DNA from 4 places in the Exiguobacterium sp. SL-10 genome. Region 3 is predicted to be linked to each of the others. Evidence: riboswitches for the same ligand, from Rfam matches in the RefSeq annotation. Region 3 holds a riboswitch; each other region holds the start of a gene.

Region 1 (7,650 bases), on a different contig from region 3:
ACGGGACAGACGACGAGCAAGTGCGACTTCGTCATGCGACAGCCGTGGCCGAACGAATGGGGGAGCGGGCCGAGCTTTGGGTCGTTCCGTTCGCCCATCAACTCCCGTTTTGGGAAAAGTGGAAGACGACCGAAGAGGCAATGGATTGGATGTTAGCCATCGCACAAAAAAATGACTAGTGCCTGCTCGGGCGCTAGTCATTTTTTATTAGACGATGATTGGACCGGCCGCAACGACCGCCTCACTCGTTTTGGTGAATCGCTTAAAGTTGTCTTGGAACTTACGGGCGAGCGCTGCCGCCTCGGCGTCATAACGGGCCCCGTCTTTCCATGTACCACGCGGATCAAGCACGTCCGCTGGCACTCCGTCGATGTGGCGTGGAATCTCGACGTTGAAGATGTCGTGGCGCGTCGTCTCGACGTCACGTAGTTTTCCGTTGACGGCAGCGTTCACCATCGCCCGTGTATAGGCGAGTTTCATCCGTGAGCCTTCCCCGTATGCTCCGCCAGTCCAACCCGTATTGACGAGATAGACGTCGACGTCATGTTTCTCGATCAACGTACCGAGCATATCGGCATATCGTTCCGGCGCGAGTGGCAAGAACGGTGAACCGAAGCATGTCGAGAACGTCGCTTGTGGTTCAGTGACACCGCGCTCCGTACCGGCGAGCTTCGATGTATAACCCGATAAGAAGTGATACATCGCCTGCTCCTTCGTCAATTTGCTGATTGGAGGCAACACCCCGTATGCGTCAGCCGTCAAGAAGACGATCGTGTTCGGATGCCCGGCCCGTGAAGGAAGCATCGCATTATCGATGAATTGAATCGGATAGGCGGCCCGTGTGTTTTCGGTGAGCGAGATGTTCTTGTAGTCCGGCGCGCGAGACTCGTCTAAAACGACGTTCTCAATCAACGAGCCGAATCGGATGGCATCATAGATTTGTGGCTCGTTCTCACGCGACAAGTTGATTGTCTTCGCGTAGCAACCGCCTTCGATATTGAAGACGCCGTCTGGAGACCAGCCGTGTTCGTCGTCGCCGATCAAATGTCGCTCTGTATCGGCCGATAACGTCGTCTTTCCGGTACCAGATAGTCCGAAGAAGAGAGCCGTCTCACCGGCGTCCGATACGTTCGCCGAGCAGTGCATCGATAAGACATGCTGCTCTGGTAACAGGAAGTTCATGACCGAGAAAATCGACTTCTTAATTTCGCCGCCGTATTCTGTTCCCCCGATCAGAATGGTCCGCTTGGCGAATGAGACGAGAATGAACGTTTCTGAGTTCGTCCCGTCGACGACCGGGTCGGCCTTATAGCTCGGTGCATAGATGACCGTGAACGGCTCGAAGGCACCTTGTGTCGGCCATTCGCGCAAGAACAATTGTTTCGCGAACAAGTTGTGCCATGCGTATTCCGTGATGGCCCGGACCGGAAGCGTGTAATGCTCGTCTGCCCCGGCAGACGCCTCGAGATAATAAAGTTTTTCTTTCGTCTCGAGATGTGTGAGCACTTTATCGAGTAGTGCGGTGAACTTCTCTTCCGCGATCGGTTGGTTGACCGGACCCCAGTCCACTAAATGATTGCTGACTTCATCTTGCACGACGAATTTGTCTTTCGGTGACCGTCCTGTGAATTTACCTGTACTGACCGATAAAGCCCCGTCTTTCGTCAGTACGCCTTCCCCGTTGCGAATGGCTTCTTCCACCAGTTCTGGAACCGTTAAGTTCCGCTTCATGTCGGCACCTTTAATTAATTCTTCGATTTTCAGGAGCGTTGTCGCCATCCTGAATCCCACCTTTCCCCTAAATAGATGTGGATGAAATCCGCATACTTCCGCGTTTAATTAGTATGACGTTTTTTATTATATGTGACATACTAATCAAAAACAAGCATTTTTTACCCCTTAAAGTAAGCGCTTTCTTACATTGTCATTCTAACATATTCTGTACCAGGTCATAGTACAAAAACAAAAACCGTCAAAAAAATGTTTGATATTTCACAAACATAACTAATGGACGTACATGAAAAGTTTGACGAATTCGGTCGATACGCTTGACAGAACGGGGTGTCATTTATATGATGGTCTTCGTAACGGATACTCTTATTCTGAGCGGTGGAGGGAACAAGGCCCTACGAAGCCCAGCAACCGTCCGATTTGTCATTGTTATTCGGAAAAGGTGCTATCCTGAAGCGAAGCGCAAGCTTCGAACGATAAGAGGGTAAGGAAGAACGATTCAACCTTTCCCATTGAACATGGCGAAAGGTTTTTTTCATTACCGTCCCAAAGCAACGCGTAAGGGGAACGAGTACCGTCCACACATCACCCTTATTATAGGAGGTTTTTCGAAATGGCAAACTTGAACCGTCGACTTTTCACTTCGGAGTCCGTCACGGAAGGACATCCGGATAAAATTTGTGACCAAATCTCAGATGCGATTTTGGATGCAATTTTAGCTGAAGATCCAAACGCCCGCGTTGCGGCTGAGACATCTGTCACAACAGGTCTCGTGCTCGTAGCGGGTGAGATCACAACATCAACTTACGTGGATATCCCGAAAGTTGTTCGTGAAACAGTTCGTGAGATCGGCTACACACGTGCGAAATATGGTTTCGATGCAGAGACTTGTGCGGTCCTCACATCGATTGACGAGCAATCAGTAGACATCGCCCAAGGTGTCGACCAAGCGCTCGAAGCTCGTGAAGGACACATGACTGAAGAAGAAATCGATGCGATCGGTGCTGGTGACCAAGGTCTCATGTTCGGTTACGCAACAAAAGAGACACCTGAACTCATGCCGCTCCCGATTTCACTCGCTCACAAATTGTCGCGCCGTTTGGCAGAAGTTCGTAAAAACGGAACGCTCGCTTACCTTCGCCCTGATGGGAAGACACAAGTAACAGTCGAATACGACGAAGCGAACAACCCGGTTCGCATCGACACGATCGTCATCTCGACACAACACGCCGAAGACATCACGCTCGAGCAAATCCAAGCTGATTTGAAAGAGCACGTCATCGATGCGGTCATCCCGGCTGAACTCATCGACGCAGACACGAAATACTTCATCAACCCGACTGGCCGCTTCGTTATCGGTGGACCACAAGGGGATGCAGGCCTTACAGGACGTAAAATCATCGTCGATACGTACGGTGGTTACGCTCGCCATGGCGGCGGTGCGTTCTCTGGTAAAGATCCAACCAAAGTTGACCGTTCAGCGGCATATGCAGCTCGTTACGTAGCCAAAAACCTCGTTGCAGCGGGACTTGCTGATAAAGCAGAAGTACAACTCGCTTACGCGATCGGCGTTGCCCACCCGGTATCGATTGCGGTCGACACGTTCGGCACAGGTAAATTGAGCGAGACTGAGCTCGTCGAACTCGTTCGCGAGAACTTCGACCTTCGTCCGGCCGGCATCATCAAGATGCTCGACCTTCGTCGCCCAATCTACAAGCAAACAGCAGCTTACGGCCACTTCGGTCGTACGGACGTTGAACTCCCATGGGAGCAAACGGACAAAGCGGCAGTGCTTGAAGAAGGCGCGAAACGCTTCGCATAAGACAGTAGAAACGACCTTTCTCAGCGAAAGGTCGTTTTTTTATGCTCGTGGTTTATTGTCATTTGATGATTCGCTATTATTTGACGAGGTTTCTTGACCGAGCGCCGTATCTTTCGCTTCGACGACTTTCTCACCGATGTCTTGTAAATCGGCCTTCGCTTCTTGCGCCGTTCCGACGACTTTGTTCACGTCTTCTTTGACGGTATCAACTTCACCAGCGACTTTTTCATAGACGTTTTGGACGTCAGTGGCAACTTCTTGGATGATTCCAGAAGCCGATTTCACTTGGTCGATGACTTGTGAGGCTTTTCCGGCCGGGTCTTGTTTGACCGTATCGACGAGACCGCCGACCGACGATTTCGCGCTCGAGAACGATTGTTTCGTGTTCTCGCGGTTCGACGTACTAAGTAGGGCGAGCAATCCACCGACGAGGGCGCCGAGGAGCATCCCGGTCACGACGGTGATTTTAGGACCACCTGTATTTGATTGGTCAAACTGACGATTTGGATTGTTGGCTTGTTCTACTTGTGGATCGTGTTGTAGTTTCGGTTCCATAGTAACACTCCTTTTTGTAAGTTGGCATTGATACTCTTATACCCGAGTCAAAATGGAAAATAACGTCTTCCTTCATTTCGACATCAAAAAGTAATAAGCGGGCAGGATATTTTTTTGCTGATGGGGAATGATACTACTAGATTGGCCAAAAGGGGGATGCCGTTATGAAGATTCGAGAAGCCGTTCCAGAAGATGCCGCCACCATCCGCGACATTGCGCTCGCGACGGTCAGTGAACAAGACGAGGTTCGGTCAAAAGTGATGGAACGGGCTTATCAGCAGGAGGAGATCGTCCGCGCCATCAGTTCAAGCGAAGAAGCGAAAGAGCAGTTGTTCATTGTCGGTGAAGCCGAAGGCGACGTCATCGGGTTTTATCATGCGATCGACCGCGGGGACACGTGGGAAGTACTGCGACTCTATCTTCATCCGGCCCATCACCGACAAGGTCTCGGAACGGTCCTGTTGACTCATTTGCGCGAGCGCAAAGTTCAACCGATCGAACTGTACGTCGAAAGCTCGAACGAGCAGGCAATCGCTTTTTTAAATCATGAGGCGTTCATCGAGTTAAATCGGATTCAAGAAGAAGTGTATGACCAACCAATGGAACTGATTCACTTACGCTATGACCCGAGCTAAGACCCTAGACGGATTTTTCGGACAAACATCAGTCTCGGCTGATGTTTTTTGTTAGTATGGATATATGGACATAATACAATGAGGTGACAGTATGACATATGAAGAAGAATCACGAAAAGGGGTCATCGTGATCGTCTACCCGCTCCAGTTTACGTCACGCTTGAGTGAGGCGTTTCTAGGGCGGTTACGCGATGAATATGAAGTTCTCGTCGTGACGGGACAGGCGGTCGGCTTGACCGCGGAAGACCATAAACTGTTAATCAAGAGTACGTTGCGCGAGGCGAGCCAGTACAAGCTTCCGATTCACATCATCGCTTTCAGTCTCGGAGCGCTGTTGACGAACCGTTTGCTCCAGGAATACGATGTGCCACTCGGCAGTTTGACGTACATCTCGCCTTTGTTCGATTGGCATCCATCCCGCCAAATCGGTGGCTTGAAACAAGTCGTCGCGAGTGCAGTCGACCGTTTCCGTCCGGACTTACCGCTCGGCATGATGACGTTCATGGGTGCCGGGGAAGAATCATCTCGCTTCGGTGAAATCACGTATGGCCAGTACCGCGAAATCGAGGAGGAAATCGTCGAGCATCAAGAAGAGAAGAAACATTTGCCGCGCCTTCCACTCGCTTGCTTCTATGCACCGGACGACCGCTTCGCCGATGTGAAGCTGACGCTCAACGTTTGCCGGAAAATCGGGGGCGATCAAGTGTACATCCGCCGACTCGAAGGATTCCCACATTTCGGCTATGAACGATTGAACACGAAGTTCGCGGAGACGCTTATCACGTTTTATGAATTGATCCGAGAATGAAAAAGGCGACTCGAGCGAGTCGCCTTTTTCATGTGCGTTTTTCAATCGCCACGATGAACGGGGGATGATTGATTTGGTTGATAAAGCCGTAGCGGAGGACACCGGCGTGTTTTTGATCAAGTGACTCGACATATGCGAGCACTTCGTCGCGCTCGACCTTACCGCTCTCATGACCGTGATAGATGACGACGACGATGACGCCGCCGACGGCCATCACGTCGAGCAGTTGCTCGAGGGCGTCAATGGTCGTATTGCCCGTCGTCGTGACCGACTTGTCACTCCCTGGCAAATAGCCGAGGTTGAACACGGCTGCGGTGATGGGGCGTGTCTCGTTCCCGACGACCGCTCGGACCGTGTCATGGCTGTCGTGTATCACGGTGACACGATCGGCGAGTCCGGCTCCCTCGATGCGAGTGCGTGACGCTTCGACCGCCGCGGCTTGGACGTCGAACGCATAGACATGTCCCGTCGCCTCGACGAGCTCGGCTAAAAATAATGTATCGTGCCCGTTGCCGGCCGTCATATCGATGGCGACGGCACCAGGCGTGATGTGTTCACGGAGTAAGTACTTCGCGAACGGTAACACTCTCATTAATCCCATGGCTCTCATCCTTCTTTTTTCCTTGGAAGGAATCACGACGCACCAGTTCGGCATCGATGGCGTTCAAGACGGCCATCTTGTGCCGGCTCCACGTCGGACCGATCAACAGATCCGGTGGCCCGTCACCGGTCAATCGATGGATGACGATCTCAGGTGGTAACAACTCCAACTGGTCGCAGACGAGCGAGACGTAAGTCGTCTCGTCCATAAGTTCGAGCAATCCTTTTTCATACTGTCGGGCGAGCGGTGTCTGTTTCAAGACGTGGAGCAGATGGATCTTGATTCCTTGTATATTCATTTTAGCAACTTCTCGCGCCGTGTCGAGCATCATATCCGTCGTCTCGCCGGGGAGACCGTTGATGATATGGACGACGACGCGGATATTGCGCCGGCGGAGCTTAGCCAGACCGTCGAGAAACGTTTGATAATCATGGCCCCGGTTGATCTTTTTCGCCGTCGTGTCGTGAATCGTCTGTAGGCCGAGTTCGACCGTGAGTGACGTCCGCTCATTCAACTCGGCGAGATAGTCGACGACGTCGTCCGGTAGACAGTCGGGCCGGGTCGCAATCGACAGACCGACGACTCCTTCTTCCGCGAGGGCGGGCTCAAATAGCTCTCGCAGCCGCTCGACTGGGGCGTACGTGTTGCTGAACGCTTGGAAGTAAGCGATGTAATGGGCCTGTTTCCACTTCCGGTGCAGTCGAGCTTTCACTTCGGCGAATTGGACCGAGATCGGATCGCAGGCATTACCGGCAAAATCACCACTGCCGTCGTCCGAACAGAACGTACAGCCGCCTTTCGAGACGAGCCCGTCCCGGTTCGGACAAGTAAAACCGCCATCGAGCGGCACTTTGAACACTTTCCCACCGAACTCGCGGCGATACGCTTCATTTAATTTGTGATATCTGGCTTTGTCAAACGGGTTTTGCATACATATCCTCTCCTTCTTTGCTCATGCTATCACAAGCTTCCCTCGTGTTTACTTCATAATAAGTAATTTTTCTTGACACTTATGGAGCGTTCCGTTAGCTTGGAGAAGGACTTATTTTTGATTCGGCCGTCGCGCCGAATTTTTATCGTTTATTGGGAAGGAAAGGAGTAACGGGTATGAACAACAAAATGCCGATTTCGGTCTGGATTTTGGTCATCGCGATGGCGCTCAATACGACGGCGGCGTCTTTTTTATGGCCATTTAACACACTCTATATTAATGGATATTTAGGTGAATCGATGACGCTCGCAGGGATTGCCCTGCTCGTCAACTCGGCGCTCGCCATCGTCGGGAACTATATCGGGGGCACGCTGTTTGACCGCATCGGTGGGAAACGCACACTCATCCTCTCGGTCGGCCTATTGCTCGCGAGCTCGCTCGGGTTCTTGTTGTTCCATGCCACGTTCCTCGGGTACTTGGGTTGGCTCGGCTTGATCGGCTTCTCCGGCGGTCTTGTCTTCCCGACGGTGTACGCGTTTGCCGGCTTGATTTGGCCCGAAGGCGGTC
Region 2 (7,650 bases), on a different contig from region 3:
ATCATCATTTGAAGAATTTCGTTACGTTTTTTCTCTCCGCCTGAGAAGCCTTCGTTCAAATAGCGGTGTGCCATGGCTGAAGGAATTTCAAGGACGTCCATCTTCGCATCGAGTTCACGGATGAACTTCATGAGCGAGATTTCTTGGCCTTCTTCACGGCGCGAGTTGATCGCTGAACGCAAGAAATCGGCATTCGTGACACCACTAATTTCAGCAGGATACTGCATCGCGAGGAACATTCCGGCTTGCGCGCGCTCGTCGACTTCCATCTCGAGTACGTCTTCGCCGTTCAAATCGACGCTTCCGCCTGTTACTTCATACAATGGATGTCCCATAAGTGCCGATGCGAGTGTAGATTTACCCGTCCCGTTAGGACCCATGATGGCGTGAATTTCGCCACCTTTGATTTCAAGATTAAGACCTTTGACGATCTCTTTTCCTTCGATTGAGACGCGGAGGTCATCAATTTTCATGTGTGGTACGTTAGACATTCGGATACCCCTTCCGTTTTCTCGCCATTTTTGGCGTAGATTAGATATATTCTAATCTTAATCTAGGCAATTTTTTATTTCAAGCGACTCACCTTATTATTCATTCTCAATAAAACTTAAATGTTGAGAATGAGAATATCGGGAAATCAAGACTTTATCCAACTTTTTCCTCGGTTAAGGCCAAACTTGCTTTCCTTTCTTTCAAGGCGTCGGCGAAGAAGAAGGCCCCGCATGCCGTCAATACGGCCAAGCTTCCAAAAACCGGTAGCGCTGCGTTGTCGAATCCATCGAGCAACACGCCGCCGATGACAGGACCGATCGTCTGACCGAGCGCCGTCAACCCCATCGCCCCGAAATACGTCCCGCGCAGGTGAGCCGGTGCCAATTCGTCCGTCAACACGTCCGTCATCGTGAACATGAGCACCTCCCCGATTGTAAAGATGACCATCGCGACGAACAACACCCACGTCTCGGTCGCAAAACCGATGAGCAGAAGGCCGGTCGACAACGTCCCGACGCCGAAAAAGAGCGACTTGATCGGTGACACGCGAATCCCGAAGCGCATGATCGGATATTGGACGACGAGCACGGTGATCGCATTGACCGTCAACAGGTAGGCGAACAAGCGTGAGCCGTCACTGAAGCCGTCATGAAACGCGATGAACTGCGGCAACGTCGCATTGAACTGACTATAGCCGATGATGGCAAAGATCATGCCGATGATGACGGAGCGGAACGTCTTATCTTGTTGTAACACACGGAACGTCTCCGTCAAGCGCGGCCGGACTTTGACGCCGTCCCCTTCCTCGAACGGATACTTGCGGAACAATGTCGAGATGACGAGTCCGTATAGGACATAGACGCCCGTCACGACGAAGAAGGCGCTCTTCGCTCCGGTGAGCGACAACACGACCGCGAGCAACGGCCCGATCGCCGCCGCGATATTGATTAAAAAGTAGCGGACGTTATAAACGATGACGCGTTGGTCCGGCTGTGTCGTATCGCTGATGAGCGCACGGGACGCCGGTTCGAGGAACGACCGTGACACACCCATGAGCACCGAGAATATGTAAAACCAAAACAAGTCCGTCACAAGTGCGAAGCCAGTGAACGTGACCGCATTCAAGGCGATCCCGATCAGCATCAACTGCTTGCGCCCATACCGGTCAGACAACGTCCCCCCGAAAAAGCTCATGAATAACCCCGATAGCGCCGAGATGGCGAATACCGTCCCGATGACGCTCGCCGAGAAGCCGAGCGTCGCGAGATAAATCGCAAAAAATGGCATAACAAAAAATGTCGACAGCCGGGCAAAAAATGTGCCAAACAAGACACCCAGCGTCAGCGGATGAATGTGTCGTATGTTCATCCGGATCCCCCCTTTTTCTACATATATATAGTGTACTTCGAATACTTAGGCAAAACTACTCCAAACAAAAAAGGCCCGGGATGTCCCGAGCCTTGACGAGATTATTGTTTGACCGGTACGACTGCACCTTTGTACTCTTCCAAGATCCACTCTTGTGTCTCTTCTGAAGTGAGGACTTCAAGAAGTGCCTTGACGCGCTCATCCTCTTCGTCTCCTTCACGTGTGACGATCAAGTTGACGTAAGGTGAATCTTCGCCTTCGAGGGCGATGGCGTCTTCGAGCGGGTTGAGGCCAGCATCGATCGCGTAGTTCGTGTTGATGAGGACCGCGTCCCCTTCACCGTTGTTGAACGCTTGCGGGAGAAGTGCCGCTTCGACGTCCGTTTTGAACTCCAAGTTTTTCGGGTTGTCGACGATATCTGCAACCGTCGCATCTGTCGTCTTGCCTTCCGCTAGTGTGAGCAAACCTTCCGATTGGAGCATCGTGAGGATCCGTCCATGGTCAGCGACCGACGAGCTCATGATGATTTCAGCACCTTCTGGAAGCTCATCAAGTGATTTGTAGTCTTGTGAGTAGACACCGATCGGCTCGATGTGGACACCGCCAGCTGATGCGAATTTGTAGTCTTTGTTTTCAGCCATTTGCGACTCGAGGTACGGCTCGTGTTGGAAGTAGTTCGCGTCGAGCTCCCCGTCCGCGAGCGTCTTGTTCGGGAGAACGTAGTCTTGGAACTTCTTAATTTCGAGCGTATAGCCCTTCTCTTCATATTCGTCTTGAATGTGTTCTAAAATCTCAGCGTGCGGGACGTTCGACGCGCCGACGACGAGCGTCTTGTCATCGCCTGAACCTGATTCTGAATCCCCACCGCCGCAAGCCGCGAGAATCGTGAGTGCTGAAGCTGCTGTCAATCCGAGTACTGTTTTCCATGATTTCATTATAAAACCCCTCCAAATTTTCTATTTCGATCAAGCGGAACGCTTGTCAATTACGGATACGAGTCGATCGCCGATGAACTGGATGACGAAGACGATGACCAAGATTAAGACGGTCGCGACGAACGTGACGTCGCTTTGTGAACGCTGGAATCCTTCGAGGAACGCCAAGTTACCAAGTCCCCCGCCCCCGACGACCCCTGCCATCGCCGTGTAACCGACGATCGCGACGATCGTGACCGTGATGCCTGACACGATGGCCGGCAACGCTTCAGGGAACAATACTTTATAGACAATCTGCCATTTCGTCGCACCCATCGATTCGGCCGCCTCGATGACGCCGCGGTCGACTTCGCGAAGCGCGAGCTCGACCATCCGCGCATAGAACGGAGCCGCACCGATGATCAGTGCCGGCAGTGCTGCCGTCGAGCCGAGCATCGTCCCAACGACGAGTAACGTGAACGGGATGAGCAAGATAATCAAAATGATGAACGGGATTGACCGGAACACGTTGACGATTGCGCTGATGATTGTGTAAATCGGCCGGTTTTTCATCATGAGTGGCTCGTTCGTGACATATAGGAGCATCCCGAGGGCAAGACCGATGACGAATGTCGCGGCTCCGGCGACGAGCGTCATATAGAGCGTCTCCCACGTCTGTTCCAACATAACTTGCCAATCTACATTAGGAAACATCGCTTTCTACCTCCACTTCCACTGCCTGTGACCGGATTGAGGCGATGGCCCGCTCGACTTCAGCCGGCTCTCCGATCAATTGGATGAATAATGTCCCGAGGGCACCGACTTGTGACTGCGTCACGTTCCCGCCGATGATGTTGAAGCCGATATCATGCTGCTTCAACACTTCCGACAAAATCGGTTGTTCGGCCGTCTCGTTCAAGAATTTAAGCTTGACGATTTGACCGCTCGGATAACGGGCTTTCAAATGCTCGAACGTGAGCGACATGTCCTCGACCGCACCAATTTGTTTGACGAACTCTTTTGTGATCGGCTGCTCCGGATGTTGGAACACGTCGGCGACTTGTCCGGTCTCGACGACCTTCCCGGCCTCCATGACGGCGACACGGTGACAAATCTTTTGAATGACATGCATCTCATGGGTGATGAGGACGATTGTCAAACCGAGCTTCTTATTGATACTGACGAGCAGTTCGAGAATCGAATCGGTCGTCTTCGGGTCGAGGGCGCTCGTCGCTTCATCGCAGAGGAGCACTTCTGGATTCGTAGCGAGCGCGCGGGCGATCCCGACTCGCTGCTTTTGGCCACCCGATAGTTGTGACGGATAGCTGTCTTCTCGTCCGGCGAGGCCGACGAGTTCGACGAGTTCTTGGACGCGGCGTTTGCGCTCGCTCGCCGGTACCCCGATGAGCTCGAGCGGGAAGCTGATGTTCTCAGCGACCGTGCGCGACCATAATAAGTTGAAGTGTTGGAACACCATCGAGACGTTTTTACGTACCCCGCGTAGTTCCTTCGGCGTGAGCTTCGTCAGCTCGCTGCCGGCGACCACGATTTCACCGCTTGACGGTGCCTCGAGTCGGTTGAGCAACCGGATAAGCGTCGACTTTCCCGCTCCCGAATATCCGATTATTCCAAAAATTTCGCCGCTTTCAATCGTAAGCGACACATCATCGACCGCCTGGACCCGACCGTTTTTCGTATCGAACCATTTGGCCACATTGCGTAGTTGAATCAATCCATTTCCCTCCTGACAACAAAAAAAGTACGCACGTTTGAGCAAACGTGCGTACTTTATCGTACGGACAACGATTGCTCTCATCTTCCAAGGTTTACACCTTGCTGGAATTAGCACCATTTCGGATTGCTCCGCGGTTGCTGGGCGTCATAGGGCCAGTCCCTCAGCCTCTCTTGATAAGAGTGGTTGCGTATTTGATTAGCCTTATCATAGCGACATATTATTTTCATGTCAAACTATTTTATGCAAAAAAATAAAAAAAGGTGCCATCCGAGGATGACACAGAACGTAGCACCTTGAGACACGGGAAGGACAACCCATAGATGAACCTCTTTTGCCCGATCAGAGCATTCATCCTTATATGGGGGATTTTACCCAATCATCACTCGGTCTTCGAACGGACCATGCAATTACGCGACCGGTGCCTCGACGCTTGATTTTTTTGGGGGACAATCGAAGGGACGGTCCACCTGAAATCGCGTAAGCTCATGCAGCGGTTGTTCGAAAACGTCTTGCTGACGGGAAAATCTCGTCCTATGTTGTGTTCAAGTAAGATGTTGTAATGAATATATCATTCGTGAACTTTCTGTGTCAACTGATTATTTAAAATTTTCAGATTATTCTCATCATCCTATCTCATTTAACGAAAGATAGGACGTGCTGAACGTTTTGAAACGCATACAACCGATCCCGAACCTGGCCATTCTCCAGCTTTAATAGCGCCGGGACGCTCATGACCTGATACGCCTCAAGCTCGTTCGGGATAAAGTTGGCGTCACGCTTTTCAATCCGGATTTCTGGGTCGACCGCCTCGACGACCGAGAGCATTCGCTCCGCCACGGCGCATGTACCGCACATCGGAGCGTATATATATAAGAATCCGTCTGTCATCATTGTTCTCACCTCTTCTTTTAGTATATGAATGCGGACCGCTCTGTTCAAAAGTTGTGCTCAAATGGAAAATTCTGAACATTTCAACATTTCTTGTTGACGCTCGCCAGAAAGAAGCATAGTATGGTCATTAACTTTATTGCTTTTGTACATAACAGCATACCAGTAGAAAAGGACAGGTGAATCCCCAATGACGGAAGAGAAGCTTACCGGAAAACAGTTTTTGATGAACGTATTGAACGGCCTCAGTCTAGCCATTCTCATCGCCCTTATCCCGAGCGCTTTGCTCGGTGAATTAACGAAAGCCATCTTGCCGTATGTTCCGTCCTTGCAGTTCATCTTGGACGCGACGACGATTGCGATGCGCCTCTTACCAGTCATCATCGGTGTCGCCGTCGCCATGCAGTTCGGACGCTCGGCACTCGAGGCCGGGACGATCGGCATCGCCACCCAGGTCGGCAGTGGCGCCATTCGCATCGAGGAAGGCGCATTCCTCATGGCCGGGATCGGTGACGTCATCACGGCCGGCGTGACGGCCGCTCTCGCGACGTTCCTTGTCATGCAGCTGTCGCCACGTTTGAAGACGTACACGGTACTCGTCTTGCCGATGACGGTCATCGTCGTCGCCGGAGGGATCGGGGCGTTCCTGCTCACTTACATCTCACAAATCACGATGTACGTCGGGACGATCATCATGACGATGACGGAACTGCAGCCGATCGTGATGGGCATGTTGATCGCGATGGCGTTCTCGCTCATCATCGTCTCGCCAATCTCGACGGTCGGCATCGCCACGGCCATCAGCCTGTCTGGTGTCGCCGCCGGGGCGGCCAACCTCGGCGTTGTCGCAGCGGGCTTCGGTCTCGCCATCGCCGGCTGGCAGATGAACGCGACGGGAACATCCATCGCCCACTTCCTCGGCTCGCCGAAGATTCAAATGGCGAACTTCGTCCGTCGTCCGATCATGATGTTGCCCGTGCTCGCCAATGCGGCCATCCTCGGAGCGCTCGCAGGCATCCTTCGAATTGAAGGTACACCAATCAGTGCCGGTTTCGGTGTGTCTGGTCTCATCGGACCGATCAACGCCTTGCACCTCATGCCCGGCGGTTTCGCGCTTTGGAACGTCATGCTCGTCATCGTCCTGTTCGGGCTCATCCCGGTGACACTCGGGATTGTCTTCTACCGCCTGTTCAACCGGACGTCACTCGTTCAACCGGAACATTACCGCCTCGATTTTGAATAATACAAAACCCGGCTTCTCATGAAGAGAAACCGGGTTTTGTTTAGCCTTGAATCATCGCTTCATATTCTTCGGCTGACATGAGTTTATCGACGTCTGACGCGTCGTTCAACTCGACTTCGATCATCCAAGCGCCTTCGAACGGTGCTTCGTTGACGAGTTCTGGTGAATCGGCGAGTGATTCGTTCACCGCTGTGATTTTCCCAGAGATTGGAGCGTACAATTCTGAAACGGTTTTGACCGACTCGACCGAACCGAATGGCTCATCGAGTAAAATCGTGCCGCCGACTTCAGGAAGTTCGACAAAGACGATATCCCCTAGTTCGCTTTGTGCGAAATCTGTGATCCCGATGCGGGCCACGCTTCCGTTCACTTCAACCCATTCGTGCTCTTTTGAATAACGTAGATTGGCTGGTACTTTGCTCATCTTAACTTCCCCCTCAAATGAATTAGACTCACACGAGTATTATAGCACTTCGCCCCAAACGTCTGTAAACGACTTTTCTGAAAATCCGACAGTTGATTTTTGACCATCTGTCACGATCGGGCGCTTCAAAAGCATACCATTACTCGCTAAAAGCTCGATTTGTTCGTCTTCTGATAGATTTGGCAACTGATCTTTGATGCCTTCGTTTCGATATACCTGTCCGCTCGTATTGAAGAATTTTTTAAGCGGCAGACCCGACTGTTTCCATAGCTCAGCCAACTCGTCTTTTGACGGTGTCGCTTCGACGATATGGACGTATGTATAGTCGATGCCGTTCTCTTTCAACCACTTTTCTGCTTTTTTACACGTACTGCATGGCGGATAGCCATATAGTGTCACCATGTTCATCACCTCTTCTATAAATGTAGCACATTCCGAATCAACCGTTCACGCCTGAAGCAAACGCTCGATTTCTCGCTTCAACACCGCGTTCACCGAATGACGCGCTTCGATATGTTCGAGGATGACCGCAGCCGCCTCGACGGAACGTCCATAACCTAATACCCCTTGTTCGAGGAACGTGATC
Region 3 (7,650 bases):
CATAGAAGGCGTCCGGCTTATGTAGCGAGGCCCGCTCGTTCTCCGTCGCGACATGAACGGTCGGAAGGAACGAGATCTCCGTGCCAACTTCGTCTTTTAAGAAAGACGGCCGTGCCTCGAGCTCGACGGCCCGGTATCCTTGCTGCCCGTCCATCCGCTCTGATCGACAAAGCGCATAGACCGCATCCCCTTCGACATAGGTCACTTCGTCGAAGGCATATCCATCATAATCCTCATTCATGAACGGGGCACGGGTCGCATACGCCATCCCGAGCACCGAGAACGTCTCTTCGTCTAGTTCGGCCAATCGTTCTTTGTCTTCACATTGGTTCAAAATTGTTTCGGCATTTACTTCCGGCTCTTGACTGTTTATCGTAACCCGTTCGGCTTGCCAGTGCTCCTCGACATGGCCGTAGCGGACGACGTCCACGTCTTCCGAGCAGCCTGCCGTCAACCATAAAAGTGACAATGCCATCAACGCTCGTTTCTTCATGTTCAACCCACTCATTTCTTCTTTAAATCGGGGAAGTAGGACAAGAACGTCTCGGCCCCTTCGCTCGTCAGTTTATATGTCTCTTCGGTTGATCGGTCGGTCACGTAGATATCCAGCTTCTTCGATCGCTGTTTATACGTCACCTCGAACTCTTGACCTTTGTGTCCATCGACAATCGTCAAGTATCTGTAGTCACCCTCATCGCCTGAGCGGTTCGTCGGTTCAGCAGAGTCGATCGCTTGGACGAGGTCGTCCATCTCGTTGCCGGCCGCTTTTAAGAGCGCTGGGTATGACAACGGAGATTCTGTATTGAACGGTTGTTGGTGAAGGTAAACGAGTGGACCGGTCACAAGTGGCATGTAGTCTTCCTCAAGCTGTGTCTCGAGCTTCGTTCGTTCCGCTGTCGACAATAAATCCGAGGTGCGGTAGTTGAACCCCATCGTCTCATTGACGACTTTTCCATCGCGGGTATAGGAGAACTCATACAGCGGGTAAGTCTTGTCCGGGACGAGCTCCGTCTCAAGCGGGAGACGTTCGACGGTTAACGCCTCATATGTATGTCCTTCTGTGGTCGGGTCAATCATCGACTCGAGCGGAGTCACAGAAATATAAAGATCCGCAAACATGAGCAGCAAATACGGTTTCTCAGTGAGCTTGTCATAACCAATTGCCAATTTGATATCAGTCATGCCGGCCATCGACGGGTCGAACGAGAACAACGGGTATGGACTCGGCATTCCTCCGACCTCCAATTCAATCTCACCGTACAGAGCCGGGGAAAAGGCGACGAGCGTATCGAGGAACGGTTCAATCGGGTTACCTGACTCATTCAATTCATCCGCATTGCGCAAGGCGGTTTTGGCGGAATCGTCGGCCGGTCCGACTACGGGATAGCGATTAATCGGTGTACCTGTCTTCACGTCCACATCGTCAGGGAACGACTCGATCACTTGCGCTGAGAATCGATTTGATGCCATATCACGACAAATGGCATAATTCTCATCTCCTTTCATATACGATACGGCCTTGAACGCATACTCTTCACCCGTGTCCGTCATCGGATAACGGTTCGCCACAATCGTATCGAATACGGTCAAGTCGCCTTTTAGCTCGGTCGTCAAGTCACCGGTACAGGCTTGAAGTGTCTCGTCGGCTGAATGAAGGGAAATCAGCTTCTCTTCGTCATACTTGTTAACGGTCCAATGCGCGTCGACGTACGACAAATTCACGACGTCTGGCTTTTCCCCACCGCAACTGGCCAATAAGCCCATGGATAATACGAGTGCACTGGCTAACTTTTTCAAATCATCCGCCCCTTACAATCTATTTGCACCAATTTTACCATTATATGACTTTAAGGAGGAACAGGAAAAAACCCGTCCACTCTCATGGACGGGTTCGCTCATTCAATTATACGGCTTGATCAATCGCACGCGTCAGTCGCGTCTCGACGTCGTGGGCGATCGATTGAAGCGACTCATCCTCAATCAGCTCAATCAGTTTCGTCGGCTTAGGCATACCGACATGGGTCGACCCATCTTTCGTGAAGACGGCGAGCTTACACGGCAGGAAATAGCCGCCTTCCCGATGTGCCGTAATGACTTTCTTCGCTTCTTTCGGGTTACATACTTCAAGGATGCGATAGTCCCCGTCGATCGCTTGGCCTTTCTCTGCGAGCGTCTCACTCAAATCAAAGTCCCAGAGCACTCCGAACTCTTCTTCCTTGAGCGTCGCTTTCAGCTTCTCGACGACCGCTTCGACCGTCTGGTCTGTCTTGACCGTGTAATCAAACATGCGAATCCCTCCTCGGTTATGGTCTCTTTCGTCATGTACCCGAACTGACTGACGACAAATCGTTCGATGTGATAAAAAATATATGTGATTTGAAACATATTCGATGTCCGTTACGTATGTATGAGAGAAAATAAAGAAGTCCAACCTTACGCAAAGGAGAAGTGGTTGCCGTGACGGTCACCGTATTCACACATACAAGCTGCAGTTCTTCCCGTAAGACGATTGATTGGTTACGCGAACAGAACATCCCATTCATCGAGAAGAAATTGACCGATCAAGGGATGTCGTTCACCGAGTTCAAAGACATGCTCCGCCTCACCGAGAATGGGACGACCGACCTGTTGTCCGTCCAAAAGAGCGTGTACAAACAAGCGGCGGACCAACTTGACGAGATGTCGCTCCGTGAGCTGTACAGCTTTGTGGCGTCGCACCCCCAGATCTTGAAGAGTCCGATCGTCGTCGACGACAATCGGATTCAGATCGGGTTTAGCGAGAAAGAGATTCGTACGTTTATCCCGCGCCATGACCGAATCGCCGAATTGAAACGATTGCTCGACAACAAGTAAGAGCCCTGCCGAAGCAGAGCTCTTTTCTTATGCCTTCTTGAGCCGGGCCGCCAAACGGTTCCCGAACGATTGAATCGATTGGACGAGTAGGATGAGGACGAAGATCGTCACATACATGACCTCCGGCTCGAAGCGGAGATGGCCATACTGATAGGCGATATCGCCGAGCCCACCTGCTCCGACGAGACCGGCCATCGCAGTCGCCCCAATCAAACCGATCGTCGCAATCGTCAACCCGAGCACGATCGAAGAACGCGCCTCCCGAATCAATACATACCAGATGATTTTCCGGGTCGAGATGCCCATCGCCTCATACGCCTCGACGACACCACGGTCGACCTCGAGCAGCGCTGACTCCATGAGACGTGCGATATACGGTGCCGTGAACACGATGAGCGGCAACAGTACGCCTTGAACACCGATTGTCGTCCCCATGATGAAGCGGGTGAACGGCAGGATGAAGAACAAGAGGATGATGAACGGGATCGAGCGGACGACGTTGATGACGCTTGATAAAATACCGTAGAAATAACGGTTGGCGAGTCGGCCGTTCGGACGCGTCAAGACGAGGAACGTCCCGAGCGGCAAGCCGATCAACGTCGAGATGACAAGCGCGATGCCGGTCATCGTGAGCGTCTGAATCGTCCCCGTCCAAATCAAGTCACCCCAATTTCCCCAAAACTGAACCATGGCTCGTCACCTCCTTCACTTTCACGCCGCTCGCTTCTAGGAAGCGGACGGCTTGGTCGGTCTGAGCCTCATCGCCGTCCAAGTGGACGAGCAGATTGCCGACGAGACCACCTTTTAGCTTTTTAATGCCACCCCCGATGATATTCGGGAGCAAGCCGAACCGTTTCGTCAACTGGGCGAGCACGGCCTGTTCACTTTGATGGCCGATGAACGACAAGTTGACGAGTGTCCCATGTGTGCTCAATTCTTCGACGACTTCTTTCGGCACGTCGAGGTTCGTCTTCAAAAATTTCCGTGTCGTGCCGTGCTGCGGGTCCGCGAACACGTCGAGCACGTTGCCTTCCTCGATGATTCGTCCTGCCTCGATGACGGCGACCCGGTCACAGATCCTTTCAATGACTTCCATCTCGTGGGTGATCAGGAAAATTGTTAATCCGAGTTCACGATTGATGTCGAGCAAGAGATCAAGAATCGACTCGGTCGTTTCCGGGTCGAGCGCGCTCGTCGCCTCGTCGCTGAGGAGGATATCCGGCTCGTGCGCTAGGGCCCGGGCGATGGCGACACGTTGCTTCTGTCCGCCCGACAGTTGTTCCGGGTAGTGTTTTCGATGCGCCGTCAATCCGACGATGTCGAGGTACTTATCCACTCGTTCACGGATCGTGCGCTTATCAAGTCCTTCGAGACGGAGCGGGATGGCGACGTTCTCTTCGACAGTCGCCGTCTTGAGCAGGTTGTAATGTTGGAAAATCATCCCGATCCGATGACGGAGTTTTGAGAGCCCACGTTTGTCGAGCTTCGTGATGTCCTGTCCCTCAATTTCGACATGGCCCGACGTCGGCCGTTCGAGCAGATTGATCATGCGGATGAGCGTACTCTTGCCGGCCCCGCTGCGACCGATGATGCCGAAGATCTCGCCTTTCTTAATCGTGAGCGTGACGTCGTCCAGTGCGGTCACAGTCCCTTTGTTCACCGTGAACGTCTTCGTGATTCCGTTAAGTGCAATCATAGGCCCTCCTTAAAACGCCGGGACGATCGAGCCGTTGAACGTCTCTTCGATGAACGTCCGGACCTCATCCGAGTGATAGTACGATTTGAGCGTCGCGACGACTTCGTCATCTTTATTGTCGGTGCGGACGACGACGTAGTTCGGATACGGGTTGTCGACCGTGTCCTCGTGGAACAAGGCATCCTCGTTGATCGACAGACCGGCACCCATCGCGAAGTTTGTGTTGATGGCCGCGAGGGCGACTTCCGGGAGCTGGGTCGGGAGCTGCGATGCCTCGAGTTCGATGAATTCAAGGTTGAGCGGGTTCTCGGCGATATCACGTTTCGTTGCCTTGTCCGTCAAGCCTTCCTTCAGCGTGATGAGGCCCGCTGTCTCATAGAGACGGAGCGCGCGTAGTTCGTTCGCCGGGTCGTTCGGGACGGCGACCTTGTCGCCTTCTTTCAAGTCCTCGATGTCGGTCAATTTCTCTGAGTAGAGACCCATCGGGAAGGCGACAGTCTTGAACACGTCGTCGATTTTATAGCCTTTGTCGGACTTTTGCAGTTCAAGGAATGAGAGCGTCTGATAACTGTTCACGTCGAGGCTGCCCTCGGCGAGCGCCGTGTTCGGCGTATTATAGTCGTTGAACACTTTGATATCGAGTTCGAGGCCGTCTTCGGCCGCGAGTTCTTTCACTTTCTCGGCGATCTGTTGGTGCGGCCCGCCCGTGACGCCGATTGTGAGCGACTCCGTGCTGAGCGCCTCGCTCGCGTCCGATTGTCCGCACGCCGAGAGGGCGATGGCGGCGAGTAGTGATGTTCCTGCTAGTACTGTTTTCTGTTTGATGTTCATGTGTTTTTCCTCCTCCAAAATGAAAGCCCGCTACTCATGAAGAGTGGCGGGCACGACAAGACGAAGTCGGACACGCTCATCTCCCAGACGATTTCGTCTGTTGGAATTAGCACCATGATCATAATGATCTGGTTGCCGGGTTTCATAGGGCCAGTCCCTCCACCACTCTTGATAAGCAATCGGTCTATTTAATTGTTATCATCTTACTTTCAATTCTTTTATTTGTAAATAGGTAATTGTAAATTTTCAAAAATTATTTTCAAATAATCTTTATCAAGTGGTGCCGGCAACTGTTGTAACTCCGTCTCGGTTATGACGGAATCGACGAGAATCGGGATGTCACTTGTCCTAACCCCTAGCGTTGCGAGCGTCGTCGGGGCACCGAACCGTTTCAACCAAGCCTCCAAATACGGGACGTCAGCTGAACGACGCAACCGCTCTTGGACGATCAGTCCAAACCCGACCTTGTCACCATGCAAGAAAGAGTGGCTCGATTCGAAGCGGCTGAGCGCGTTATGGACCGCATGGCCCACGGCGACACGTGTCCCGGCGTCACCAAAGCCACCGACGGCGCCGCCGATGGCGATCACGTGATCGACCGCGAAGCGGACGGCATCGTTATACGACTCAAAAGCGTGCTCGCTCAAATCAAGTTCGACGAGACGCCCGCACTGCTCGGCCAAGGCGAGACCGGTGTTGACACCGGCGTCAATCGAGCTGTCGCCGCTCAAATAGCGGGCCTCGTAAAATTTAGCGACCGTGTCGATGACACCGGCTCGGAAGTACTCATAGGGGGAGCGCCTCATGACCCGCGAGTCGACGATGACCCGCTCGATGACGACGCGGAACATGTCGTACCGGTCGTAGCTCCCATCCTCCTCATAGACGACGCTGAGTGGTGTGAAAGCGGCACAGTTCGAGGCGAGCGTCGGGATGACGATGAGCGGGACGTTCCGTAGAGAGGCGACGAGTTTGGCCGTATCGACGAGCTTACCGCCTCCGACAGCGATCAACACGTCGGCGTCAAACGAATTGATCCGCTCGACTTCAGCGTCCGTACACTCTCCGCGGAACGCCGTGGCTGGATAGTCCGCAATCGCCGGATGGATGTCCCGAACAACGTCATATCCGTTCTGACCGTGCAGGACATGGGCCCGACGACCGTCAATCAAGTCGTCGAGACGGTCGAGCGCGTCATCGGAGTGGTCATACTCGAGCACTGCTTGACGAATCATGCCCGTACCTCCTCATAAGCGGCGAACAATCGTTCAATCCGTTCGACAGCCTCGTCAATCTTTGGTTCTGGTGAGACGAGACCGAAACGGACATAACCGTTCCCTTCCGAGCCGAAGAAATAGCCCGGCGTGACGGCGACTCCCGCTTCATATAACAGCTTCCGCGAGAATGATTTGGCATCGCCCTCAGGCACTTTCGCCCAGACGAAGAATGAGCCTTCCGGCGGTTCGACGGCCCAACCGGCCCGATTCAATCCGTCGACGAGGCGATCACGACGGGCCTCGTACAGTCGTGCCAAATCGTCGCGAATGGTGCGCGGCGCCTCGAGCGCGGCGACGGCGGCCGCTTGGATCGCTGAGAAGACGCTGACGTGGACGTGGTCCTGATACGTATTGATTGCTTCGATGATGTCAGCGTTCCCGACGGCAAAGGCGACGCGCCAACCGGACATGTTGAACGCCTTCGACATCGTGTACACTTCAATGCCGACGTCTTTCGCCCCTTCTGCTTGCAGGAAGCTCGGCGGGACATGTCCATCGAATCCGATGCTGCCGTATGCGAAATCGTGGACGACCATCAAGTCCCGCTCCTGGGCGAACCGAACGGTGTCGTCAAAGAATGCTGGTGTGGCGACGGCCCCCGTCGGATTGCTCGGATAGTTCAAGTACATGAGTCTCGCCCCTTCCGTATCGAGCGTCTCATAGTCGGGGAGGAAACCGTTCTCCTCGCGTAAGATGAGATCACGGACGACGGCACCGGCGAGTCGTGCCCCGGAGATGTAGTCGGGATAGCCCGGGTTCGGCAGCAAGATCCCGTCCCCTGGCTCGAGCACGCATTGCGGAAGTGTGATGAGTCCGGATTTGGAGCCGATCAGGATTGCGACTTCTGTCTCCGGATCGAGCTCGACCCCGTACTCGTTCAAATAGAACGTAGCCACCGCTTGCTTCAGACGGGCCTGTCCTCGGAACGGACCGTATTGATGGGTCGAAGCGTCGAGGAGCGCCGTCTGGAGTGCATCACAAATCGGCTCCGGC
Region 4 (7,650 bases), on a different contig from region 3:
TTGATCGTATTGCCAAACTGGTCATCGATTTGGCGCAAGCGGGCCGGGCTGATGTCCATGATCGTGACGTTGGCACCGAGACCGATGGCGATGCGAGCTGCGTTCATTCCGACGACACCGCCCCCGATAACGGTGACGTTCGCGCGAGGTACACCAGGCAGGCCAGACAACAGAATCCCTTTTCCGCCGTGTGGCTTTTCAAGGATTTGTGCTCCGATTTGGGCGGCCATCCGTCCTGCGACTTCGCTCATCGGTGTGAGGAGCGGTAACGTCCGATCGACTTCGACCGTCTCGTAAGCAATCGCCGTCATCCCTGAATCGACGAGTGCTTTCGTAAGTTCTGGTTCGGCCGCCAAGTGCAAGTACGTGAAGAGCGTCAAGTCCGGACGGAAATGACGGTATTCAGATGGTTGCGGTTCTTTTACTTTCAACGCCAATTCGACGTTTCCCCAAACATCCGCGGCTGTATCGACAATCGTCGCCCCGGCATCGATATATTCCATGTTCGTGAAACCGCTCCCGACTCCGGCTTCGGTCTCGACGAGTACCTCATGTCCAAGTTCTGTTAACATGGATGCACCCATCGGCGTCAAAGCGACGCGGTTCTCGTTATTTTTAATCTCTTTCAATACCCCGATTTTCATGTATAGCTCCCCTTTCTCTCTACTGACACAATTTGTTCACACTTCTAGTATAGACCCATCCGAAAACGCTGTCTTTAGCATGGATTCTAAAAATGACAACGTCCACTTTGTGAAAAAACACAAAGTGGACGTTAATCGTCTTGTCGGTATTGGCCAGCCTTGATGGCGAGGTAGACGGCGGCTCGTTCGGGAAGGGAGACTTGCGTAATATTCGTCAGCTCCTCGATGCGTCGAATCCGATAGAGCACGGTGTTCGGGTGGATATGAAGATGAGATGCGACACGTTTGACGTTCCCATCAAAATAGAAATACCATTCGAGCGTCGTGACGAGCTCGGTATGATGGGCGACATCATATGTTTGCAAACGTTCGATGGTCGGATGCGTCTCGAGTCGCAGCCCGATGCGGCGAGCGAGATCTGGGACGAGTTGATAGATGCCAATCTGTTCGAACGTGTGCGTCGTGGCAAGTTCATACGGAAACTTCCGGCGAAGTGATGTGACCCGTCGTGCCTCTTCCATCGCGGCATACAACATGTCGCTCTCAAAGAAACGCCGGCTGACACCAAGACGCGGCTCCACCTCGTTAAATTTATCTCGCAGCTGGGTCTCGAAGCGGTCGGCCCATTGCAAGAGGGCCGTCTCTTCCTCGGCCAACTCCGATTTCATATAATGCCAGACGAGTAACTGTTGACCATCGATTGCATGTAACACGACCTCAATCGCTTGTTGGGTCGCGAGGACGTAAAACAATCGTTCCGCCAGCTGTGGGGTGATCGGTTGACTGCACTCGATGATTGTGAGTCGGCTGGCGACGGCAATTGGGGCGAGTTCATCTAAGCGCTCGCGATGAGCGGACGACAAGTTAGGGGTGGCCAACACTTCTAAAAAGAAACGCTCGAGCTCGGCATCGATGCGTCGTTCATGCATGGCGATGGTCATCAGCAGCTTTTTAGCGATACTTGCCCCTTCTTTCAACACGGTGAGCTCTTGGTCAGAAAACGGGGTCGTTCGGGCGAGACTCCAAATATAACCGAGCACATCGTCCTGTTGCTTGATGACGACAGCGGCACGCTCCCCGAGACCGACGGCCATCCGGGCCGGGATGACGACCGGTTCGTCGCAATCGATCACTTCTTGCAGGATTCCACTTTCCCATAAATCCTCGATGACGGCTTCCGGGACGCGGCGACCGATAATCGTCGCGATTCGTGCCGGGTCGGTCGAGTCGGGATGGGTGCTATAGGCGAGCAACTGGTGGTGGCGATTTTCAATCGTGATCGGAGCCCGAATCGCCTGTCCGATGGCTTCGGCGAGCGTATCGAGCGATTCGTAAGATTTCTGCAAAAAAGGCATGTCGATTCCTCCTCTCTCTCACTATACCGTCTCTGTTGTGAAAGTTCACAAAAAGATGAGGCGTTTGGAGAAGAAGGGGCGACATGCCTCCACAATTCATATTAAATCGGGAAAAACAATCCGATGACGAGACCGAGCAAGGCACCGACAATGACTTGGAACGGGGTGTGACCGACCAACTCATTTAAGATCGGCGTCTCATGTTTGATGCCTTTGAAATAGTCGTTCAATAAACGAGCCTGGAATCCGACCGCTTGCCGGACGCCTGTCGCGTCGTACATGACGATCGTCGCGAAAATCAAGGCGAGGGCGAACATACTGGAGTCGAGTCCTTCGATGCGCCCGATGACGGTCGTCAATGCGACGACGGTCGAGGAGTGGGAGCTTGGCATCCCACCTGAGGCAAACATGATTTCGAGTTCAAAATCTCGTGTTTTAATGAGTTCGGTTACGAGCTTGGCCGCTTGGGCGATGAACCACGCGAGCAAGGCGGCGAGTAAAGGTTCGTTAAAGAGCAATCGATTCACTTCCTGTCTGACAATGGTATCTACACTATACCCGATTCTGTCAGGCACTAGACGTAAAGTTTTTGTCAAAAAAAGCACCCCGAGCATAGGCTCGAAGTGCTTTTCGGTCGATTTTTGTTACCCGACGACGCCTTCAGTCTCCTGAAGTTTGTCCGCGATATTCTCGATGATATAGCGGTTACGTGGATGCTCCTGGCACTCTTTCGAGCATGAACGCATTTGCTTCGGTTCACACGCTTCACAGCAGAAATGTTGAGCATTACACACCGGGTTGGCACAATTAACGTAACGGACCGTCTTCGTCCCGCAGTGCATGCACTCAGAGACAATCGACGGGTTGACCGTGTTGACGGGGACGTTGATGCGCTCGTCAAAGACGTAAAGCTCGCCTTCCCAGTCTTCGCCTTTCGTAGCGTCGTCTTTGCCGTACATGGCGACGCCGCCTTTAAGGTGGAAAATGTTGTCGTGACCTTGGTCACGCATATATGCGGTAAATTTCTCGCAACGGACGCCTCCGGTACAGTACGTGAGTAACGTTTTCCCTTCGTAGAGGTCCTTGTTCTCTTCGAGCCAATCTGGCATGTAACGAGAAGCCTCTACATCGATTTTGATCGCATTTTTAAAGTGACCAAGATCGTACTCGTAGTTGTTACGAACATCGAGGATGACGACATCGTCGCGATTCATCATCTCTTTCCATTCTGCCGGTTCGAGGTACGCACCGTGCTGTTTAGGCACGTCGAATTCCCCATCAAAGCGCCACGTCACAAGTTCTTTTTTATGACGGACAAAAATTTTCGAGAACGCATGTTCTTCGACTTCATCGATTTTGAACTCGATGTCGCTGAAGTACGGGTTCGCTTTCAAGTCGTTCATGTACTGCTCGGTCTGTTCCCAAGTCCCAGAGCACGTGCCGTTGATTCCTTCGGAAGAAATCAAGATGCGTCCTTTGATTCCAAGGTCCTTGCAATACTTCAGATGCTCTTGTGTGAGCGTTTCTGGGTCTTCGATATTGACGTACTTATAGTACAGCAAGACCCGCATTGGTTTTGTTTCCATTTGTGTTACTCCCCTGTGTTCAGTTTTTTGCAGGAAAACGAACGTTGGGTTGTGTCGTTCGACAAACGGACTTGCCTGCAACCACAAGTCCATATTATATGATAGATATCACAGCGGAATTTCGCAAATACTTTTTATTTTTTTTGAAGGCGTGCAGGGGGATGCGTCTTCCTGAGCGAAATCGGGTAAAAAGGTATTAATGAAAGTCGAAGGTGGAAACTGATATGCTCACATCACTCCAACAATGGATTATCCAATTGATTGAATGGCTTCAAGAACTTCCGGGAGGCCCCTGGGCAGGACTCGGAGCACCGTTCCTTGAAGCGATCTTCCCATTTCTTCCGCTCGTGCTCATCATTTCAGCGAATGCAGCCACGTACGGGTTCTTGCTCGGGACGTTATTGTCTTGGGTCGGCAGTTTACTTGGGACCATTCTTGTCTTCGCGGCCGTGCGCTACGTATTCCGAAAACCGATGACGCGGTGGCTCGAGAGGCACAAACAAGGAGTATACTGGCTTGAACGAATCAATCATATGAGTCCGATCTCGCTTGGCTTTTTATATTCACTCCCGTTCATCCCCGTCAGCTTGATCACGTACTTACTCGCCCTCATTCAAATGCCGCTCCGGACGTTTATCATGGCGGCCGGGTTTGGAAAATTGCTTGTCGTCTTGATTTTCTCCGTCATTGGCGACCAGTGGGAGGAGTTTATTCAAAGTCCGCTCCGCTTATCGATACTTGGACTGTTGCTGTTCGTCCTTTGGGCGATCAGCCGTGGTCTCGAAGAACTGCTCAAGCGGCGCGCCTTCAAAAAACGAAACGAACAACTGAAACGTGAACGTGACGCAAAACGTCAAACGACCCTTCGAAGCTAATGCTTCAAAGGGTCGTTTTGGTTAGGCGCGCTTTTTGAAACGCGGGAAGTTAAAGACAATCGCCAATCCGCCACAAATGAAGAGGAGGAACGGATAGAACATATACGGGACGAGTGCCGGTGACGCCGTGTTCGTCAGTTCGGCGGCGATGAGGAGCTGCGCGCCATAAGGCAACAGGCCTTGGACGCCGCACGAGAAGATGTCGAGTACACTCGCTGACTTTTTACGCTCGATGTCATAATCGTCGGCGATGTTCGCCGCGAGCGGTCCGGCGACGAGAATCGAAATCGTGTTGTTCGCCGTCGCGACGTTCGTCGCACTGACGAGCCCGGCGATGCTCCATTCGGCGCCGGCCCGTTTTTGAATCCGCGACGTGAGCGTGTCACGCAAATAAGTGAGTCCGCCGTTATGCGAAATCAGTCCGACGAGTCCGCCCATGAGGAGCGTCAAGATTGAGATTTCGGCCATACCCATCATTCCGTCGGCCATAGCCGTGACGTATGACGTGACAGCCAAACTCCCATCGATCAACCCGATGATGCCGGTCAAGGCGATGCCGCCGAGCAAGACGAGGATGACGTTCAACCCGGTCAAGGCGAGAGCGATGACGGCGAGATAGGGGATCAGCTTGTACCATTCAAACGCGGCCGCATCGACAGTCGATTCACCGCTCGACAAGATGGATAAGAGCACGATTGTGATGAGTGCGGCCGGTAGGACGATCCAAAAGTTGGTCCGAAATTTATCGCGCATATTTGTGCGTTGGGTCCGGACGGCGGCGATCGTCGTGTCCGAGATGAACGACAAGTTATCCCCGAACATGGCACCGCCGACGACGGCTGCCGCCGCGATGGCGATATTGACGCCGCTCTCTTCATGGATACCGAGTGCGATTGGGGCGAGGGCGGCAATTGTGCCCGTCGATGTTCCCATCGCCATCGAGATGAAAGCCGCGATGACGAATAGACCGCTCAGTAAGAGCGAGGACGGTAAAAACGTCAGTGCCGCATTGACGGTCGCATCGATTGCGCCGATTGCTTCCGCGACGTTCGAGAACGCCCCGGCGAGCAAGAAGATGAAGACCATGATCAAAATACCAGGGTTCCCCGCGCCTTGGGCGACGCGTTCAACCGTCTGGGTGACGCTACCTTTCGTCATCATCGCCGCGACGATGACCGCGATTAATGCCGCGATCAAGACCGGAAATTTATAAAAGTCGTCATAGTAGATGCCTGCCCCAATAAAGAAGACGAGGAAGACGAGTAAAGGCAAGAGCGCCCATTTGTTAGCTGTTGGTTGTTCCAATCGATTCACCTCATTTGATTAAAATAAAAAGAGAGCCTTCTGAAAAAAGGCCCCCTCTACAAGAAAACACTTTTTTCATCTTTCGAGCAGACTGCTCGCTGGATTTGGCACAGGTTACCCGCTGCCGAGACGTCACTGGGCCAGTCCCTCAGTCTCTCTTGATAAAAAAGTTGTGATATTTAGTTATTAGACACGTTCCCTAACGTACCTGTTTCACATCCGCTTGTCAATAGCAAACCCCCACGCGGTGAACGTGGGGGATACGTCAAGTCGTCAAGAAATTGTAATGGGCGACACGGTTGCGTCCGGCGTATTTGCCGCCGACGTAGAGGGCCCGGTCAGCGTTACGAATCGTATCATCGAGGCGTTTGTCACCGAACATCAGAATCGTATCAACACCGATCGAAGCGGTTACCGAGATGTCAATCCCGTCGACATGGAACGGTTTGCTCTCGATTTGTTGACGAATCCGTTCGGCGATCTCGATGGCTTGTTCGACATCGCATCGGTTCAACAGCAAGATGAACTCCTCGCCGCCGTAACGGGCGGCAAAGTCGTCGGTACGCAATACTTGGCGAATCCGTCGCCCGAACTCTTGGAGCACACGATCCCCGACTTGATGTCCATGCGTGTCGTTGATTTTCTTGAAAAAGTCGATGTCGAGCATCGCGACCGAAATCGGATACATCGACCCATCCGAGATTTGTTGAATCCCGTATTCATAAAAAGCCCGCGCATTGGCGAGAAGCGTCAAACTGTCCGTCCGGCTCTCCGTGTAGAGACGGTCGCGTTCGTGGCAACGACTGATCGTCCGGTTGAACGACTTGAGCAGTTTGACGATCTCGCGTTGAATGATCGGAGGATAGCCGTAGACGTGCTCGCCGGTCATGACGAGCCACGTGCGAATTCCTTCAATCTCCTCGGATCGGACCGAGATGAAACTGTGATAGTCGTCGTTAAATTCCTTCGACAGCGGTGCGTCCCATTCGAAGCGCATCTCATACTCGACTGAGGCTTCGTTCGGATAAGCGTGATCGAGCAAATCAAACACGAGGTGACGGTCAATCGGCTGACGCGTCTTCAAATCAAAGTACAGCGTGCGGTCGAACAATTTAAACTCGACGAACCCCTCGTCATAGTGATTGAGTCGCTCGCATTGACTGAGAAACACTTCGATGGCTTGGGCCTCGCTCTGCGAGAGCGACACGGCTTCTTTCGCTTCATCATACTGCTCAATCAATGACTTGAAAGCGTCTTGTCGACCTTTTTGGATGACGAGCCGCTTGATCAAAAACGTGAGCGCGGCGGCGATGCTGCTGACGACGAGCAAGTTCGTCTCTCGGAAGAACGATGCCGCCAAAATGAAGATGAGACTGACGATATACGTATAAAACGCGATGTTCAAAAAATCGCGGACCGGGATATCGACCCGGAACCACCAACCGACTTGATACTTTTGGATCACCGTATTCAAAATGATGGCAACAATCAAACCGGCGAGCGGGAGAAACGAGTCTTGGGAATAAAAGCCGAGACCGGTCTCACCGCCGAGTGCAACATACACGCTGGCCGGGATCGCGATTTCTAAAAACGATGTGATCGCGTTCCACGGATACGTGAAGCGGAAGCGCCGAAGCGCGACGCGTGGTTTCAAGTTGACGAACTGAAAGACGAGTAGGCCGATTTGGTTGACGAACAGGGCCGTCTCGAAATCGAAAAACAAGAAAATGATGAGGACGATACTTTCTGAAAATGTGAAATAGACACCTTTCCGTTCGATGGAGTCCATTTGAAAAATGATGACGAGCAACGCGATTAAAAAGAAATGCAACGGCTCGATGGCCGGTATGTTCAATACGCCTGTCGCGAACAAGGAAATCGTCAA

Evidence for each region. A riboswitch is a leader RNA that binds a small molecule or an ion and turns the genes downstream of it on or off. The one in region 3 is predicted to bind S-adenosylmethionine.
Region 1: another riboswitch for S-adenosylmethionine. It lies ahead of metK (methionine adenosyltransferase); the one in region 3 lies ahead of EVJ33_RS05245 (MetQ/NlpA family ABC transporter substrate-binding protein).
Region 2: another riboswitch for S-adenosylmethionine. It lies ahead of EVJ33_RS13350 (methionine ABC transporter ATP-binding protein); the one in region 3 lies ahead of EVJ33_RS05245 (MetQ/NlpA family ABC transporter substrate-binding protein).
Region 4: another riboswitch for S-adenosylmethionine. It lies ahead of EVJ33_RS04275 (Na+/H+ antiporter NhaC family protein); the one in region 3 lies ahead of EVJ33_RS05245 (MetQ/NlpA family ABC transporter substrate-binding protein).

What each region holds. Positions count from the first base shown of each region.
Region 1 is NZ_SJUP01000009.1:42,459-50,108, forward strand. Features, by position in the region: gene EVJ33_RS10885 (alpha/beta hydrolase family protein) at 1-179, shown strand, start outside; gene pckA (phosphoenolpyruvate carboxykinase (ATP)) at 208-1,779, opposite strand; SAM riboswitch class I at 2,095-2,214, shown strand; gene metK (methionine adenosyltransferase) at 2,345-3,553, shown strand; gene EVJ33_RS10900 (hypothetical protein) at 3,593-4,108, opposite strand; gene EVJ33_RS10905 (GNAT family N-acetyltransferase) at 4,273-4,743, shown strand; gene EVJ33_RS10910 (alpha/beta fold hydrolase) at 4,835-5,551, shown strand; gene mnmM (tRNA 5-(aminomethyl)-2-thiouridylate-methyltransferase MnmM) at 5,580-6,152, opposite strand; gene mnmL (tRNA modification radical SAM protein MnmL/YtqA) at 6,106-7,083, opposite strand; gene EVJ33_RS10925 (MDR family MFS transporter) at 7,260-7,650, shown strand, end outside.
Region 2 is NZ_SJUP01000014.1:47,440-55,089, reverse strand. Features, by position in the region: gene sufC (Fe-S cluster assembly ATPase SufC) at 1-473, opposite strand, end outside; gene EVJ33_RS13365 (MDR family MFS transporter) at 646-1,860, opposite strand; gene EVJ33_RS13360 (MetQ/NlpA family ABC transporter substrate-binding protein) at 1,962-2,795, opposite strand; gene EVJ33_RS13355 (methionine ABC transporter permease) at 2,826-3,488, opposite strand; gene EVJ33_RS13350 (methionine ABC transporter ATP-binding protein) at 3,478-4,506, opposite strand; SAM riboswitch class I at 4,584-4,689, opposite strand; gene EVJ33_RS13345 (thioredoxin family protein) at 5,143-5,409, opposite strand; gene EVJ33_RS13340 (PTS sugar transporter subunit IIC) at 5,588-6,640, shown strand; gene gcvH (glycine cleavage system protein GcvH) at 6,681-7,064, opposite strand; gene EVJ33_RS13330 (arsenate reductase family protein) at 7,104-7,466, opposite strand; gene EVJ33_RS13325 (hypothetical protein) at 7,512-7,650, opposite strand, start outside.
Region 3 is NZ_SJUP01000003.1:118,851-126,500, forward strand. Features, by position in the region: gene EVJ33_RS05215 (hypothetical protein) at 1-493, opposite strand, end outside; gene EVJ33_RS05220 (hypothetical protein) at 505-1,797, opposite strand; gene EVJ33_RS05225 (DUF302 domain-containing protein) at 1,904-2,287, opposite strand; gene EVJ33_RS05230 (Spx/MgsR family RNA polymerase-binding regulatory protein) at 2,458-2,853, shown strand; gene EVJ33_RS05235 (methionine ABC transporter permease) at 2,881-3,543, opposite strand; gene EVJ33_RS05240 (methionine ABC transporter ATP-binding protein) at 3,515-4,549, opposite strand; gene EVJ33_RS05245 (MetQ/NlpA family ABC transporter substrate-binding protein) at 4,559-5,380, opposite strand; SAM riboswitch class I at 5,454-5,558, opposite strand; gene EVJ33_RS05250 (iron-containing alcohol dehydrogenase family protein) at 5,599-6,615, opposite strand; gene EVJ33_RS05255 (aminotransferase class I/II-fold pyridoxal phosphate-dependent enzyme) at 6,612-7,650, opposite strand, start outside.
Region 4 is NZ_SJUP01000002.1:262,499-270,148, forward strand. Features, by position in the region: gene ald (alanine dehydrogenase) at 1-644, opposite strand, end outside; gene EVJ33_RS04255 (PucR family transcriptional regulator) at 776-1,999, opposite strand; gene EVJ33_RS04260 (divergent PAP2 family protein) at 2,101-2,526, opposite strand; gene trhO (oxygen-dependent tRNA uridine(34) hydroxylase TrhO) at 2,644-3,585, opposite strand; gene EVJ33_RS04270 (TVP38/TMEM64 family protein) at 3,810-4,460, shown strand; gene EVJ33_RS04275 (Na+/H+ antiporter NhaC family protein) at 4,482-5,765, opposite strand; SAM riboswitch class I at 5,838-5,933, opposite strand; gene EVJ33_RS04280 (GGDEF domain-containing protein) at 6,031-7,650, opposite strand, start outside.